Regions from separate parts of the Psychrobacillus sp. FSL K6-1267 genome, predicted to be linked through region 2. Evidence: riboswitches for the same ligand, from Rfam matches in the RefSeq annotation. Region 2 holds a riboswitch; each other region holds the start of a gene.
The links. A riboswitch is a leader RNA that binds a small molecule or an ion and turns the genes downstream of it on or off. The one in region 2 is predicted to bind lysine.
Positions count from the first base shown of each region.

Region 1: another riboswitch for lysine. It lies ahead of MHB55_RS13255 (aspartate kinase); the one in region 2 lies ahead of MHB55_RS21090 (transporter substrate-binding domain-containing protein).
Region 3: another riboswitch for lysine. It lies ahead of MHB55_RS14780 (Na+/H+ antiporter NhaC family protein); the one in region 2 lies ahead of MHB55_RS21090 (transporter substrate-binding domain-containing protein).

Region 1 covers NZ_JBBOOR010000001.1:2,601,414-2,606,181, reverse strand. Annotated here, with positions in the region: gene trxA (thioredoxin) at 1-190, shown strand, start outside; gene uvrC (excinuclease ABC subunit UvrC) at 243-2,033, shown strand; lysine riboswitch at 2,077-2,252, shown strand; gene MHB55_RS13255 (aspartate kinase) at 2,357-3,577, shown strand; gene MHB55_RS13250 (YslB family protein) at 3,639-4,052, opposite strand; gene MHB55_RS13245 (succinate dehydrogenase cytochrome b558 subunit) at 4,344-4,768, shown strand, end outside.
Region 2 covers NZ_JBBOOR010000001.1:4,102,166-4,106,933, reverse strand. Annotated here, with positions in the region: gene pgeF (peptidoglycan editing factor PgeF) at 1-590, opposite strand, end outside; gene safA (SafA/ExsA family spore coat assembly protein) at 891-1,499, shown strand; lysine riboswitch at 2,407-2,589, shown strand; gene MHB55_RS21090 (transporter substrate-binding domain-containing protein) at 2,718-3,554, shown strand; gene MHB55_RS21085 (amino acid ABC transporter permease) at 3,667-4,428, shown strand; gene MHB55_RS21080 (ATP-binding cassette domain-containing protein) at 4,446-4,768, shown strand, end outside.
Region 3 covers NZ_JBBOOR010000001.1:2,884,581-2,889,348, forward strand. Annotated here, with positions in the region: gene MHB55_RS14760 (DUF86 domain-containing protein) at 1-313, opposite strand, end outside; gene MHB55_RS14765 (DUF3055 domain-containing protein) at 399-665, shown strand; gene MHB55_RS14770 (YutD family protein) at 713-1,054, opposite strand; gene lipA (lipoyl synthase) at 1,069-2,004, opposite strand; gene MHB55_RS14780 (Na+/H+ antiporter NhaC family protein) at 2,099-3,661, opposite strand; lysine riboswitch at 3,746-3,928, opposite strand; gene yunB (sporulation protein YunB) at 3,979-4,749, opposite strand.

The sequences.
Region 1 (4,768 bases), 1.5 Mb from region 2:
GGATGCTGAAATGAGCGAGAAAGTTAAAATCGTTAAAGTTGACGTAGATGAGAACCAAGCGACTGCAAGTCAATTCGGTATCATGTCAATCCCAACATTAGTGTTATTTAAAGATGGTCAGCCAGTAGACAAAGCTGTTGGTTTCCAACCAAAAGAAGCACTAGTTCAATTCGTTGAGAAAAACGCATAATAATAAAAACCGGGTCCTCTAAGGCGCCCGGTTTTTTTAAACAGGTGATGAGATGAACGAACTAATTCAACAGAAATGTGCAATCCTACCAGATCAACCGGGCTGTTATTTGATGAAGGATCGGCAAGGCACTATTATATATGTAGGAAAAGCAAAAGTATTAAAAAATCGTGTAAGATCTTATTTTACCGGTTCACATGATGGAAAAACTCAAAGATTAGTACAAGAGATAGTGGACTTTGAATATATCGTTACATCGTCTGAGCTAGAGGCATTGATTTTGGAGCTCCATTTGATCAAAAAGCATGATCCAAAATACAATATCATGCTCAAGGACGATAAGACGTACCCATATATAAAAATTACAGGGGAAAAGAACCCAAAGCTAATTATTACAAGACAAGTAAAAAAGGACAAAGGGAAATATTTTGGACCCTATCCAAACTCCCATTCTGCCCATGAAACGAAAAAGCTGCTAGATAGACTATATCCATTAAGAAAGTGTCAAAAGCTACCTAGTCAAGTTTGTCTTTACTATCATATTGGTCAATGCTTAGCTCCATGTGTAAAGGAAATTGATGAACCAACATACACAGAAATAATTCACGAAATCTCTAGTTTCCTTAATGGCGGACATGGTAAGGTCAAGAAAGAACTGACTGAAAAAATGAACGCTGCAGCGGAACAGCTTGAGTTTGAACGAGCTAAAGAATACCGCGATCAAATTGCCCACATTGATCAAGTTATGGAAAAACAAAAAATGACGATGAATGATTTCACGAACCGTGATATTTTTGGATATTCAGTAGACAAAGGGTGGATGTGCGTCCAAGTCTTTTTTGTGCGTCAAGGTAAACTGATAGAAAGAGATGTGTCTCTATTCCCGATGTATCGTGACCCGGAGGAAGAGTTTCTTACGTTTCTAGGCCAGTTTTATGCCAAACCTGAACACATCAAGCCAAAGGAAATATTCGTCCCAAATACTACCGATTTGGATTTGGCGTCTGAGCTGCTGCAAATGAAGGTCATTATTCCACAAAAGGGAGCAAAAAAGAACTTAGTAGATCTGGCTCAAAAAAATGCTTCAATTGCACTGAAAGAAAAATTTCACTTAATCGAACGTCAAGAGGAGCGGACAATTGGGGCTGTAGAGGAATTAGGTCAGTTGATGGGAATTAGCATGCCAAGCAGAATCGAAGCATTTGATAATTCACATATCCATGGGACAGATGCAGTTTCAGCCATGGTAGTTTTTGTTGATGGCAGAGCATATAAAAAAGATTATCGTAAATATAAAACTAGAACAGCAGCCAAGCATGATGACTACGGAGCGATGCGCGAGGTTGTTCGAAGAAGATACACAAGAGTCCTAAAAGAAAGACTGCCACTTCCTGACCTTATCATTATTGATGGTGGTAAAGGACAAATCGAGGCTGCTCGCGAAATTATTGAGGATGAATTGGGCTTAGATATACCTATTGCAGGACTAGCCAAGGATACTAAGCACCAAACTTCTTCTTTGCTGTATGGTGATCCCTTAATGATTATACCTATGAAGCGGACTAGCGAGGCATTCTATTTATTACAAAGGATTCAAGATGAGGTCCATCGTTTTGCTATCACATTCCATCGTCAACAAAGAGGGAAGCATACGATTGCTTCTTCATTAGATGGAATAGAAGGAATCGGACCAAAGCGAAAAAAACTACTACTCAAGCATTTTGGCTCCGTCAAACGAATGCAAGCTGCATCTAGGGAAGAGTTAATCGAATCTGGGCTTCCTAGTAAATTGGCAGATAATCTAATCGCTCATTTTCAGAAAAATTTATTGTCTTCTGAATAATCTTATGTTATCTTTAAAACAATTTAATATTCACTATTCAAACAGTGAAGATAGAGGTGCGAATTGCAATAGTACTAATCAAGAGGATGAAAGATCCATTGAGGGATTAGGAAAGGGTTGTTCGCCGAAATATAGAAGAGCTTTTCCTTTTCTATGTTGGTTCTGTATTTAAGAGATGCAGGATTGTCAGAATATATATTCTGGAGGGCTATCTCACATGGGCAATTGTTTTTTGACCGTGTATGAGAAGAGTTAGCTTTCCGCAATCTTGTGGAAAGCTTTTTTTATTGTATCCCGACAGAGACAAAAGGGGAGATAGGTTAATGAGTAAAATTGTTATGAAATTTGGCGGAACTTCTGTAGGCACTCTCGACAAAATAGCGAATGTCGCAAAAAGGATTCAAAACGAAAAAGAAAAAGGCCACGATATTGTAGTAGTTGTTTCTGCAATGGGCAAAACAACTGATGATTTAAATTTGTTGGCAAGTAAAATCACCGATAGTCCTGTAAAAAGAGAGATGGATATGTTGTTGTCAACAGGTGAACAAGTGACGATGTCCTTGCTTGCAATACAATTGAACACACTTGACGTGGAAGCCCTATCTCTCACAGGTTGGCAAGCAGGCATCCAAACAGACGATGTACATAGAAATGCGAAGATCAGTCAACTAGATGGCAACAAGATAAATGAATATCTTGAAGGAAACAAAGTAGTAATTGTCGCAGGATTTCAAGGGATTTCTTTGACGGGGGAAATCACTACCTTAGGAAGAGGAGGATCAGATACTACTGCCGTTGCTGTTGCAGCTGCGATAGATGCAGAAATATGTGATATTTACACAGACGTAGATGGCATCTATACTTCAGATCCTCGTTATGTACTAGATGCTAGAAAACTAGAGCAGTTGGAATATGATGAGATGTTAGAGTTAGCCAATTTAGGCGCTGGAGTGTTGCACCCCCGAGCAGTGGAGTTTGCTAAAAACTATAAAATACCACTTAGAGTACGATCAAGCTATGAAGAAACAGAAGGAACAATTTTAAAGGAGGAAGTAGATGTGGAAAATAATTTAGTAGTACGTGGGGTAGCGTTTGAATCAGATATAGTACGTTTGACTATAGAGTATGAAGTGCCTTTTAATGGTTCGCTAGCTTCCATTTTCACTACACTTGCTAATAATAATATAGACGTAGACATTATTGTTCAATCAATCGTTGAGGGAATGAAGCCTACAGTTTCGTTCTCTATCAAAAAGGAATCACTCTCAGAAGCAATTGAGGTTTTAGAAACAAATAAAAAAACTTTAGGTTTTACTTTTGCTGATTTTGAGGTTGGCCTAGCTAAAGTATCGATAGTAGGATCAGGAATGGTATCTAATCCAGGTGTTGCGGCCCAAATGTTTGACCGTCTTAGTAAGGAGAACATACCTGTCAAAATGGTAAGCACCTCAGAGATTAAAGTTTCTGTAGTAGTCCCCCAGGGTAATATGATCCAAGCTGCTAATGCCCTGCATAATGAATTTGAATTGGCTATCAGCCGATAATTCTATATTTAAAGAGGATTGTCGTTTTACCTACAATCCTCTTTTTTGTATACATGCTGTTTTATCGCGAACTCTTTAAATCCCATTTTATATGAAAAGTGACCATTCCAGTTTTTTTGACAAGCTCATCATAGCACTCGGTCTCATAGCCGCCAATTTTTTGCTGCTGCTCCGCAAGAAAACCTGCCTCTAGTCTATGACTTCTGCTAATCCCACTTTGAGGCAAATTAAAGGTTTCTAATATGTAATGAGCCGAATCCTTTGAAGTCTTTTCTAATTCAAGCTTTCCCCAACCAGCTTCTTGGAAGAAAGAGATGGCTTCTTCCATTGAATAGAGAGGAAATTTACGAGCGAGGTCTTTACCTGCCCAGTATAAAATATCTTTTTCATGTTTTCCGAGAATAGAAGCAAGCACGTGATCTCTTATTATTTCGTATCCAAAGGAAGTTACATGTGAATGTTCTTTTTCATTCAAGCAGCAACCCTTCTTTCTAAAAGAAAATGTAAATAAAAAACTATGAATCTATTTTAACATAAAATTTTTCTCGGGGATGGAATACTTTGTGAAAAGTTAATCTAATCATTATAGGGAAATGTGTCTGAAAGATGAATAAAATAAAGAAACATACCTTGACGCTCCAAAATGATGAGAGTACAATGGATATGTCATAAATTCGTAACAAGAAGGTGTGAACATGTGATGATTTATTGTTCTATTACAATAATTTAATCATCGCTAATTGGAAATCTGAGGGGGGTTACTGTTTTGTCGAAAGATCGCGAATTTTACATGCGTCGATTACATTCTTTACTAGGGATTATTCCAGTTGGATTATTTTTGACGCAACATTTAGTAGTTAACCATTTTGCTACAAGAGGAGAAGAGGCTTTTAACAAAGCTACTCATTTTATGGAAAGCCTTCCATTTGTGCTATTGCTGGAAATTTTCGTAATTTATATTCCTTTATTATTCCATGCATTTTATGGTATCTATATTGCATTTACTGTTAAGTACAATCCAAATAGATATGGCACATTAAGAAACTGGTTATTTATTTTACAACGATTCACAGGTATTTTCCTAGTGGTATTTATTGCATGGCACATTTTTGAAACACGTTTCCAAAAAGCAATTGGTGCAAAAGAAGTTAACTTCAATATGATGAATGAAATCTTATCGAATCCTTGGAT
Region 2 (4,768 bases):
TTACCAGTTTCATTTTTATAGTACATAAAGTCGTTCGCATAGCCTAAATCTTTAAACTTTTTATAGACATCTTCATCTACCTCAAATTTTTCTTGGCTGAGTGCAGAGCCAATTTGTACATGAAAGTCATTTGGGTTACAGTGTTCGTGTTGTTTTAAATACTCAAACAGCTTCCTTGTAATTTCTTTGACCGTTCCTTGCCAGCCAGAGTGTACTACTCCCACCAGATTATTTTTTTCATTGTAGAAAATGACAGGGACGCAATCTGCTGTAAAACTACATAACAAAAGATCTGGTTCAAATGTATAAAGAGCATCTGTATCCTTAATGGCAGTATCTAACAGCCTTGCTCCACGCCCCTTATCAGCTGCAGTTACCTTATGGAAATTGGCGCTATGTGTCTGATTGGCGCAAACAAAATCATCCAAATTACATTGGAGTTGCTCCGCCAGTCTCTTGCGATTTTCCAATATATTCTTTGGATTTTCACAAACGTGTAAAGCCATGTTGTTCTCTTCTAAAGCAGTAACGTCTTTCATTGTCGTTCCTAAGATAAAACGCTCGTTATTTAAATATTTCCTAATATTCATATAATCACCCACTTTTAATATAGTATAATCCTTGGAAGTTGTATAGGAGAGCAGAATGGTCAGTTCGAGTAAGGAAGGGATAATCGGAAAAGATTTTGTCTATAAAGGAATTTTCCTCCTTGAATATTTCAAAAATATTACCTTCGAATAAGCATGAATTCGTTTAATACCGAGCTTTGTCTCTCTGTTGAGTTCCTTTGTAATATACCTGTAAAATTGCATCCAATTATTAAGGGATGATTTCCATTCTTTTTTTAATTTACTATATTAGTAGAGTTAAAGAAGGAAAGGAAGATTACAATGTTTAAGAAAAAAATTAAAGTAGCTATTGTAGGACTACTATTACTAACGTTATTAATGCCTATCACTGCATTTGCAGCTAATTCCTATACAGTAGTATCAGGAGACTCTTTATGGAAAATTGCTGTGAAGACACAAACAGGTGTTTCAGAATTAATCAAGGAAAATCCTCAATTAGAAAATGCGGACCTTATTTATCCAGGTCAAAAAATCAATGTCCCTTCAAACGATTCTTATAGTATAGAACAAGAAGTAATTAAACTTGTAAATGTGGAAAGAGCAAACGCGGGTCTTTCAGCATTAAAATATGATTGGGAGCTTGGAAGAGTAGCGCAATATAAATCACAGGATATGCACGATAAAAACTATTTTAGTCACACTAGTCCTGTCTACGGAACTCCATTTACAATGATGAAGAATTTTGGAATAAGCTATAAATCTGCAGGAGAAAATATTGCTATGGGTCAAAAAACAGCCGCAGCAGTAGTAGATGCTTGGATGAACAGTGAAGGTCATAGAGCGAATATCTTAAACAAAAACTATACTCATATTGGTGTAGGTTATGTAAAAGACGGTAACTACTGGACACAAATGTTTATACAAAAATAAGTGAAAAGAGTGCAAATGACGGTGGTAGCCAAGTCATTTGCGCTCTTTTTTTGCGGTTTTCCGATAAGGTGAGAAAAATGAAAAGCATAAATTATAAATAGCTAAAGTTGCGCTTTAAACGAATTCTTTCTGTGGAGTATAGCGATAAGCCATACTGTCGCATGTAATGTGAAACCAGCTTATCTCATGTTTTTTTTATAATATAAAGTTTCATGTGAAACATTTTTCGTCCCGTTCAAAATGGAAATTCTCCTAGAAAGGGGCTTCAACCAATCAACGAATGGTCTAAGAGATCCTAGAATGTATATGGAGGCTTTTAAAGCGGGCTTTATTTGATTGGAGCGGCAGTCGGAGACTCCGGTGGGATGAGTGAGACAGATAAGACATCACAAACGACGCGCAAGCGACAGTGATGGCTTATCCTCACCCCACGGAAAGCGTCCGCTGAGAGCGGAAATCAACCATCACTTGTTAATCAAATAGTCAAAGTGAAAAGTATTTTATTAATAGCTTTAAATAAATGAGTTAGTTTTATCTATATTCCTTTCTCTTTACTATAAAACTTATGATTGGAGCGGCAGGCGGCGCCTCTTGTGGGACGACTGAGACAGATAAGACCTCATAAAAGATGCGCAAGCGACGGTGATGGCTTATCGCTCCCCCTCGGAACCTATGCCCAAAGGGAAAAAGAAAAAGTATGATAAAGTTGAAAATGCGTTTACTTTAGCAGACTTTTCTTAGCAATTCCTCGGATTATTAGCTTTTTTTAAATGGGTAATGAAATAATTCTAAAGAGATTACAATCTAATAATAGTAATATTTTGTTTAATCAATAGAACACATGTTGACAGATGAAAATCTCTGTTGTAGACTATGAACAATAATTGAATATAACCTCGCTTTATAGAAGTGAGGTAGAGGCGCGATATTTAACAGTCCTTAGTGGAGCTTGAGTAGCTGTGATGCTAGGGAGAAGGAAATGTCGCCGAAGTTTGTAATAAACTCATTATTACATGCTGGGTCTGCAGTGAATAATTGCAGGACTGTCCGTTATAAACGTCCCGGTTTATAATGGTGTGCTATCTCATGGGGAAAAGTAGAGGATTTAGGGCAACCATACATATATGACCTGAGTCTATCTCAGGTCTTTTTTTGTACGGTTGTCCTTTTTGTATGCTTGCATACATATACTAATTTTAAAAAAGGAGATTAATAGAGATGAAAAAAAGACTATTCACTTTAACATTATTACTATCAACCATTTTACTGCTTGCAGCTTGTGGAACAAAAGAGGAAGAAAGCGTTGGATCAGCTTCTGATCTAGATACTTTTACAGTAGGATTGGAAGCAGGATATGCACCATTTAACTGGACTCAAATGGATGACAAAAATGGTGGCGTAAAAATTGACGGTAATGCAGAATATGCTGGTGGTTACGATGTAGAAATTGCTAAAAAAATAGCTGAGGGCTTAGGTAAAGAGCTCGTTGTTGTTAAAACGGAATGGGACGGTTTAGTCCCAGCCCTAACATCCGGCAAAATTGATGCAATTATTGCGGGGATGTCACCAACTGCAGAGCGTAAAAAAACAATTGATTTCTCCGAAAACTATTATACTTCCAACTTTGTCATGGTGGTAAAAAAGGGCGGGGCATTTGAAAATGCTACCTCTATTCAAGACTTTAAGGGAGCGAAAATTACTGGCCAATTAAATACTTCTCACTACGGAGTTATTGACCAAATTGAAGGAGTAAAAAAACAACCGGCATCAGATAATTTTCCTGCAATGCGTGTGGCACTAGAATCTGGAATGATTGACGGCTATGTATCTGAACGTCCAGAAGGGATTAGTGCTTCATCAGCAAATGATAAATTTGTAATGATCGAATTTACAGAAGGATTCGTGGCAGATGAAGAGGAAACAGCCGTTGCAGTAGGATTGAAAAAGGAAAGTGACTTAACAGACAAAATCAATAAAATTTTAGCAGGAATCTCAGAAGAAGAGCGACAAGAAATTATGGACAATGCTATTTTAAATCAACCAGCTGCAGAATAAGCATATAACAACGGCTGCTACTATTTTGCAGCCGTTTCATTATTTACAGCATTTACTTACTTTCCTTGGTAAGTGTGTTTATGGGGTCAGCTAGTATGTAAGGAGGAAGACTATGAGTTTAGAATGGATTATATCCATCATTACAAATAATTGGCCAATGTTTTTACGAGGAGCCGGAGTAACCCTCTTAATATCCATTATTGGAACAATCTTCGGAGCTATCATCGGTTTGCTGGCAGGAGTTATAAGAACTGTTCCTATGCCAGAAAAGGGGATTAAAAGATACTTTCTTAAGCTGGTTAACTTAATGCTCTCTATTTATATAGAGTTTTTCCGTGGCACACCAATGATAGTACAAGCAATGGTTATTTTTTACGGCTCCTCATTGGCCTTTGGATTAGACATGGATCGTCTACTCGCTGCTATTTTCATTGTTTCTATTAACACGGGTGCTTATATGGCGGAGATTGTTCGAGGCGGAGTTATTTCCATAGACAAGGGTCAATTTGAAGCCTCTCAAGCAATAGGGATGACGCATATTCAAACGATGCTTCATATTGTGTTACCTCAGGTTATCCGCAATATACTTCCTGCAACAGGTAACCAATTTATCATTAATATTAAGGATACCTCTGTGTTGAATGTAATCGGAGTCACTGAGCTGTATTTCCAAACAAAATCAGTTGCAGGAAATAACTTTAGATATTTTGAGTCATTTTTTGTAGCTTGTATCTTGTATTTCATCATGACATTTGCCGTTACCTTGATATTACGTCATTTTGAGAAGAAATTGGATGGACCTGAAAACTATACAGTCATTGGTCAACCGATGCAAATGGCAGTCCTACCAAAAGGTCCACATGAAAATCAGTAAGCAAAGGAGGAGCAACTATGGAAAAGGTAATTGAAATTCAACATTTAAGCAAATCCTTTGGAGCACATGAAGTATTAAAAGATATCGATTTCTCTGTTAAAAAAGGCGAGGTTGTATGCATCATTGGCTCTTCTGGATCGGGAAAATCGACTCTTCTCCGCTGCATTAATTTGTTGGAAAAGCCAAGTGGTGGGCAAATCATTTATCAAGGGGAGAATATTCTCGATAATAAGCACGATATCCATTCCTACCGAACGAAGCTTGGAATGGTCTTTCAACAGTTTAATCTGTTTAATAATCACAATGTGTTAGGTAACTGTTCAGTTGGACAGGTAAAGGT
Region 3 (4,768 bases), 1.2 Mb from region 2:
AGAAATGTCTCACAAGCTCTTTTCTCATTTCAATAACAGCTTTTAAAGGCGCATCCATCTCAGCTGTAATTACTTTTTCATCAGTCAAAATATCAATTATGTCATCATAGCCACCTGGATCCCTCATAATGAAGCCATCAATCATTGAGTTACCTACATCTATAATGGACTCAATCATATTTTGTCCCACTCGCTCTAATGCAAGTTTCGTTATATTATTTTCATTCCAATCTTTTTTACTATCTATTAAGTCAAGCAATTCTCTCATATGCTTCAATGTCATTGCAATACTTTTACGGTCCACAAAATACATTGCACAGCCTCCTAATTCTTGGTCAGTTGATATATAGTTCTATTCTATAGTACCATAATTCATAGGTAAGGAAGGAGTGTCAAGGGTGGAACGATTTTTCTTGTATGATGACGTCGAAGATACAAAAACAAGATTCGTTGGATTTACTGGAGAAAGCCAGCGATATGATTTAGCAATTGTCCAGAGTTCTCGATTTTTCGGTAAGGTACTTGTGATGGACATTCAATACAATCGATCAGCTATTATTGGGTCGGATGATGTGGAAGAACCTGGCTACTTAGAGCATGTTTTTAATAGATCTGAAGCTGAAGCAACGGAGCTAAGAGATTATCTAAGAGAATTACTGAGCTAAAGTGGAATATTGTATAGATTTTTATAAAAAGAAAAACCTTGAGCAGATCATAATTGATCTTGCTCAAGGTTTTCTTTCTTATCTTTTACTAGTTCGAGTGGGACCGTTTTTGGTGCTACCCCTGTTTTTTTAACAATAAAGTAAGCACACCCAAAGTTACAATACTCGTATAAGTAATCCTTCATAGTGCTAATTTTCGTATCAAATGTTGCTTTATGATTTCGATCCTCGAAAAAGCCCTTTAGACGAAGCTGACCGTAGCCCCAGTCGCCCATTATATAATCATACTTCGTTAAAATCTCACTATAACGCTCTATAAATGCTTCTTCTTTAAAAGCCTCTCGAAAATCCTCAATCACTTCATAAGTGAAACCTTCAGCAATAATCATTCGCTCACCATCCATTAGCTATTTTGAATAGCTAGTAATTCCTCACCTTGCAGTTGTCGTTGCTTCGCTGCTGCATTTACCTGTTCATCCGCATGATAACTACTTCTAACTAGTGGTCCTGCCTCACAATGAGAGAAGCCCTTGCTCATGGCAATTTTACGTAATTCTCCAAACTCAGCTGGTGAATAATATTTTTGTACTTTAAGATGTTTTTTTGTTGGTTGTAAGTATTGGCCAATAGTCATGATATCTACATCGTGAGCACGTAAATCATCCATAACCTCTATAATTTCTTCAAATGTTTCCCCTAGACCTAGCATTAACGAAGACTTCGTAGGAATAGTCGGTTGCATTTCCTTAGCACGTTTTAATAACTCTAAAGATCGGTCATATTGAGCACGCGCTCTAACTCTTGGAGTTAAACGTCGTACTGTTTCAATATTATGATTTAGAATATCCGGCTTAGCATCCATTATATTACGAATGTTTTGCTCAATACCACCCATATCTGAGGGCAATACTTCAATAGTTGTAAAAGGATTTTTTCGACGAATTGCTCGAATTGTCTCTGCAAAGACCTCCGAACCACCATCCTTTAAATCATCACGGGCTACCGCTGTTACAACTACGTGTTTTAGATTCATAATGACAACTGAATCTGCTACTCGCTCTGGTTCTGCCAAGTCTAACTCGTTAGGAAGACCTGTCTTTACAGCACAAAAACGACAAGCTCTTGTACACACAGCTCCTAAAATCATGAATGTCGCAGTACGTCGCGATCCCCAGCATTCATGAATGTTTGGACATCTTGCTTCTTCACAAACTGTATTTAAATTATTTTCACGCATTAATTTTTTTAAGCCTTTATAATCCTCATTGGTATTTAACTTTATTTTTAGCCAGTCAGGCTTGCGTTCATGCTGTTCTTTTGGTGGTTTACACGCTGTCACGATTCCATACCCCATTCCCATTAATCTGACTTTACTGATGTCAATGTACCATATTATTAGAATTCAAACAACCTTCTAAAATCAACGGGCAGAACTATTGAACCACTCTTTTGCTTCTAATCGACCAAAAGGCAAACAACAAAACAATTATAATTATAACTGTTATTAACCCTATCAAGACAGAGCTTGTTAAGCCTAGTACCAAGTAACCTACTGCTGCAATAATTGCGCTAATAATAGCATAGGGCAGCTGAGTCATTACGTGGTCAATTACATTAACACCTGCTCCTGTGGCAGACATAATAGTCGTATCGGAGATTGGTGAGCAATGGTCTCCAAAAACTGCTCCTGCTAAAACAGCAGCTAAGACTGGAAGCAATAATTGAGGCTCAATCGCCATGATGATACTCGCTCCAATAGGAAGTAAGATTCCAAAAGAACCCCAAGATGATCCAGTTGCAAAAGCCATAAATGCTGTTAACACGAACATTAATACAGGTATCACACCTACTGGTACATTGTTTTCCGTAACTAAAGTAGCTAAAAATGCTCCAGTTTCTAAAGCTGTGATTAAATAAGACAACGACCAAGCAAACACTAATATCAAAATAGCTGGAAGCATAGATTTAACACCTGTGCATATGGCTTTCCACACGTAAGTCATGTTTGCCTCTGGGTTCGTTTTAAATTGGCGTATATATAAAATCATTGCGATTATACTAGCTGTCAGTCCCCCTATAAATAACGAAAGAGGTACATCTGTATGTTCAAAGATTATAAAAATGTCTAAAACTTTTCCTGAAAGGCTATAACCCGTCCAAAACATACTTCCTAAAGTGACAACCACTAAAGAAATAATAGGAAGTAATAAATCAATCACCTTACCATAATTATTTTCCGGGAAATCACCCTCTAAATCTCCAGGATTTGTTTTCTCCGGGTCAAAAAGTACGCCTGTATCCATCGCTCGTCTTTCATGCTTTTTCATCTCAAACAAATCAAAGTCAGTCCATGCTGTAAAAAAGACCAATGCTAATGTTGCGATTACATAGAAGTTCATCGGTGCCATTAACACAAATGCCTCCAGCGGTGTATAATCAGTCACCGCATGTGTAGCAAAAATTACACCAAGCTGACTGATTAGGAAAGCTCCCCAACTAGAGACTGGAGACACTACACAAACTGGTGCAGAGGTGGAATCGATAAAATAAGCAAGCTTTGCACGAGAAACTTTATGAGAGTCTGTAATAGGTCTAGCGATTTGCCCAACTGCTAATGCATTAAAATAATCATCCACAAAAATGATAATCCCCAAAAAAGCAGTTAAAAGTTTAGATCCTCTTTTTGTTTTGATTCTTTTGATAGCCCAAGCAGCAAATGCTGTGCTACCACCGGAAAGACTAACGAAAGCTGTTACTACTCCTAATAATAATATAAAAGCTAAAATATATATGTTATATACGTTTAACCCACCATCCCAAAAGGATACTTTAAATGAGTCCCATAATAAAAGAAAAGATTGTACTGGGTTAAAATTCTCTACAAGTAATGCGGCGGAAAGAATCCCCGCTCCCAATGAAAGTAAAACTCTTTTAGTCACTAAAACCATAATAATTGCCAATAATGGTGGCACTAACGAAAAAATAGTATTCTCCAAAACTGTTCCTCCTTAAAAATCGAAAAGCCAACCTATAAATATATATAGGTTGGCTTGATTATGAACTATAAGTTAAATACTTACTTCATTTGTAGCTCCCCATCTATACTTAAGTATAAATGACAGTGTTATTTTTATTCAAAATAACCCCAACTAAGTATCCTATGACTATTAATACTTAGCTTCGGCAAAGCTTCCTTTCATCTACGATCAACGGTGTCAACCTCCTGTAAATTACTCTTAAGCCTCGCAGCCTCTACCTATTCATTATTCATTTCTTTCTATTCTAACAGGCTTTTATAAAAACCGCCTTTTTTTTAATCTTCCGGCAATGGTATTGGTACCTCCACTGATGGAGCAGCAGACCCATCTCCTCCGGTATAAATATGAGGCACCTGTCCCTGTACTAAGCCCATTGCAACAGGGATATTTTGTTCAACTACACTCATTTTGCTCGCAAGTGGCACAATGATTTGTACATTTACTTTAATATGGATACTAATTTCTACATAAGCATTATTTATCCCAAACTCTGTTATGGTCGGCACTACATTGGACTGAACATTACCTATTACATGGAAACGAATCGGGATTTTAGGCCCTAAGTTTCCGATTAGAGGTATATTTGTAGCCTGCCCCATCGGCACAAAGAATACTACCCCACCTTGATCTTCCATTGTATGTTTATCATATTCAATATCATCCAAGTAGGGAAGACTAGAAAGATTTCCTTTTTCTGCCTGTTCCAAATGAGATTGCACTAAACTATTTGTATCAGAAAGTACTCGGTTGATAATCTCCGTATTAAACTTAGTCGTCACCATATTTTTACTATCTGAAGGAACTTCTTCAATAATATCGTTTACGTCTAACACATTTGCCGTACGTGAATTAATCGCTTTACTAATTACCATAGAGGCAATCTTATTAGTTTGTACTTCTGCATAATCTAAATAAGTTGGAGTCAGTTGGGCATTTATGTAATAAAACACCCAAGCTACCGACAAGAGAAAGCATGTCAAAAAGATAGCTAATTTACGTTGAGTGCTAAAAAATATAAAACGTTTCTTCTTTTTTCGATAAAACAACGAAAAAACCTCCTCATTA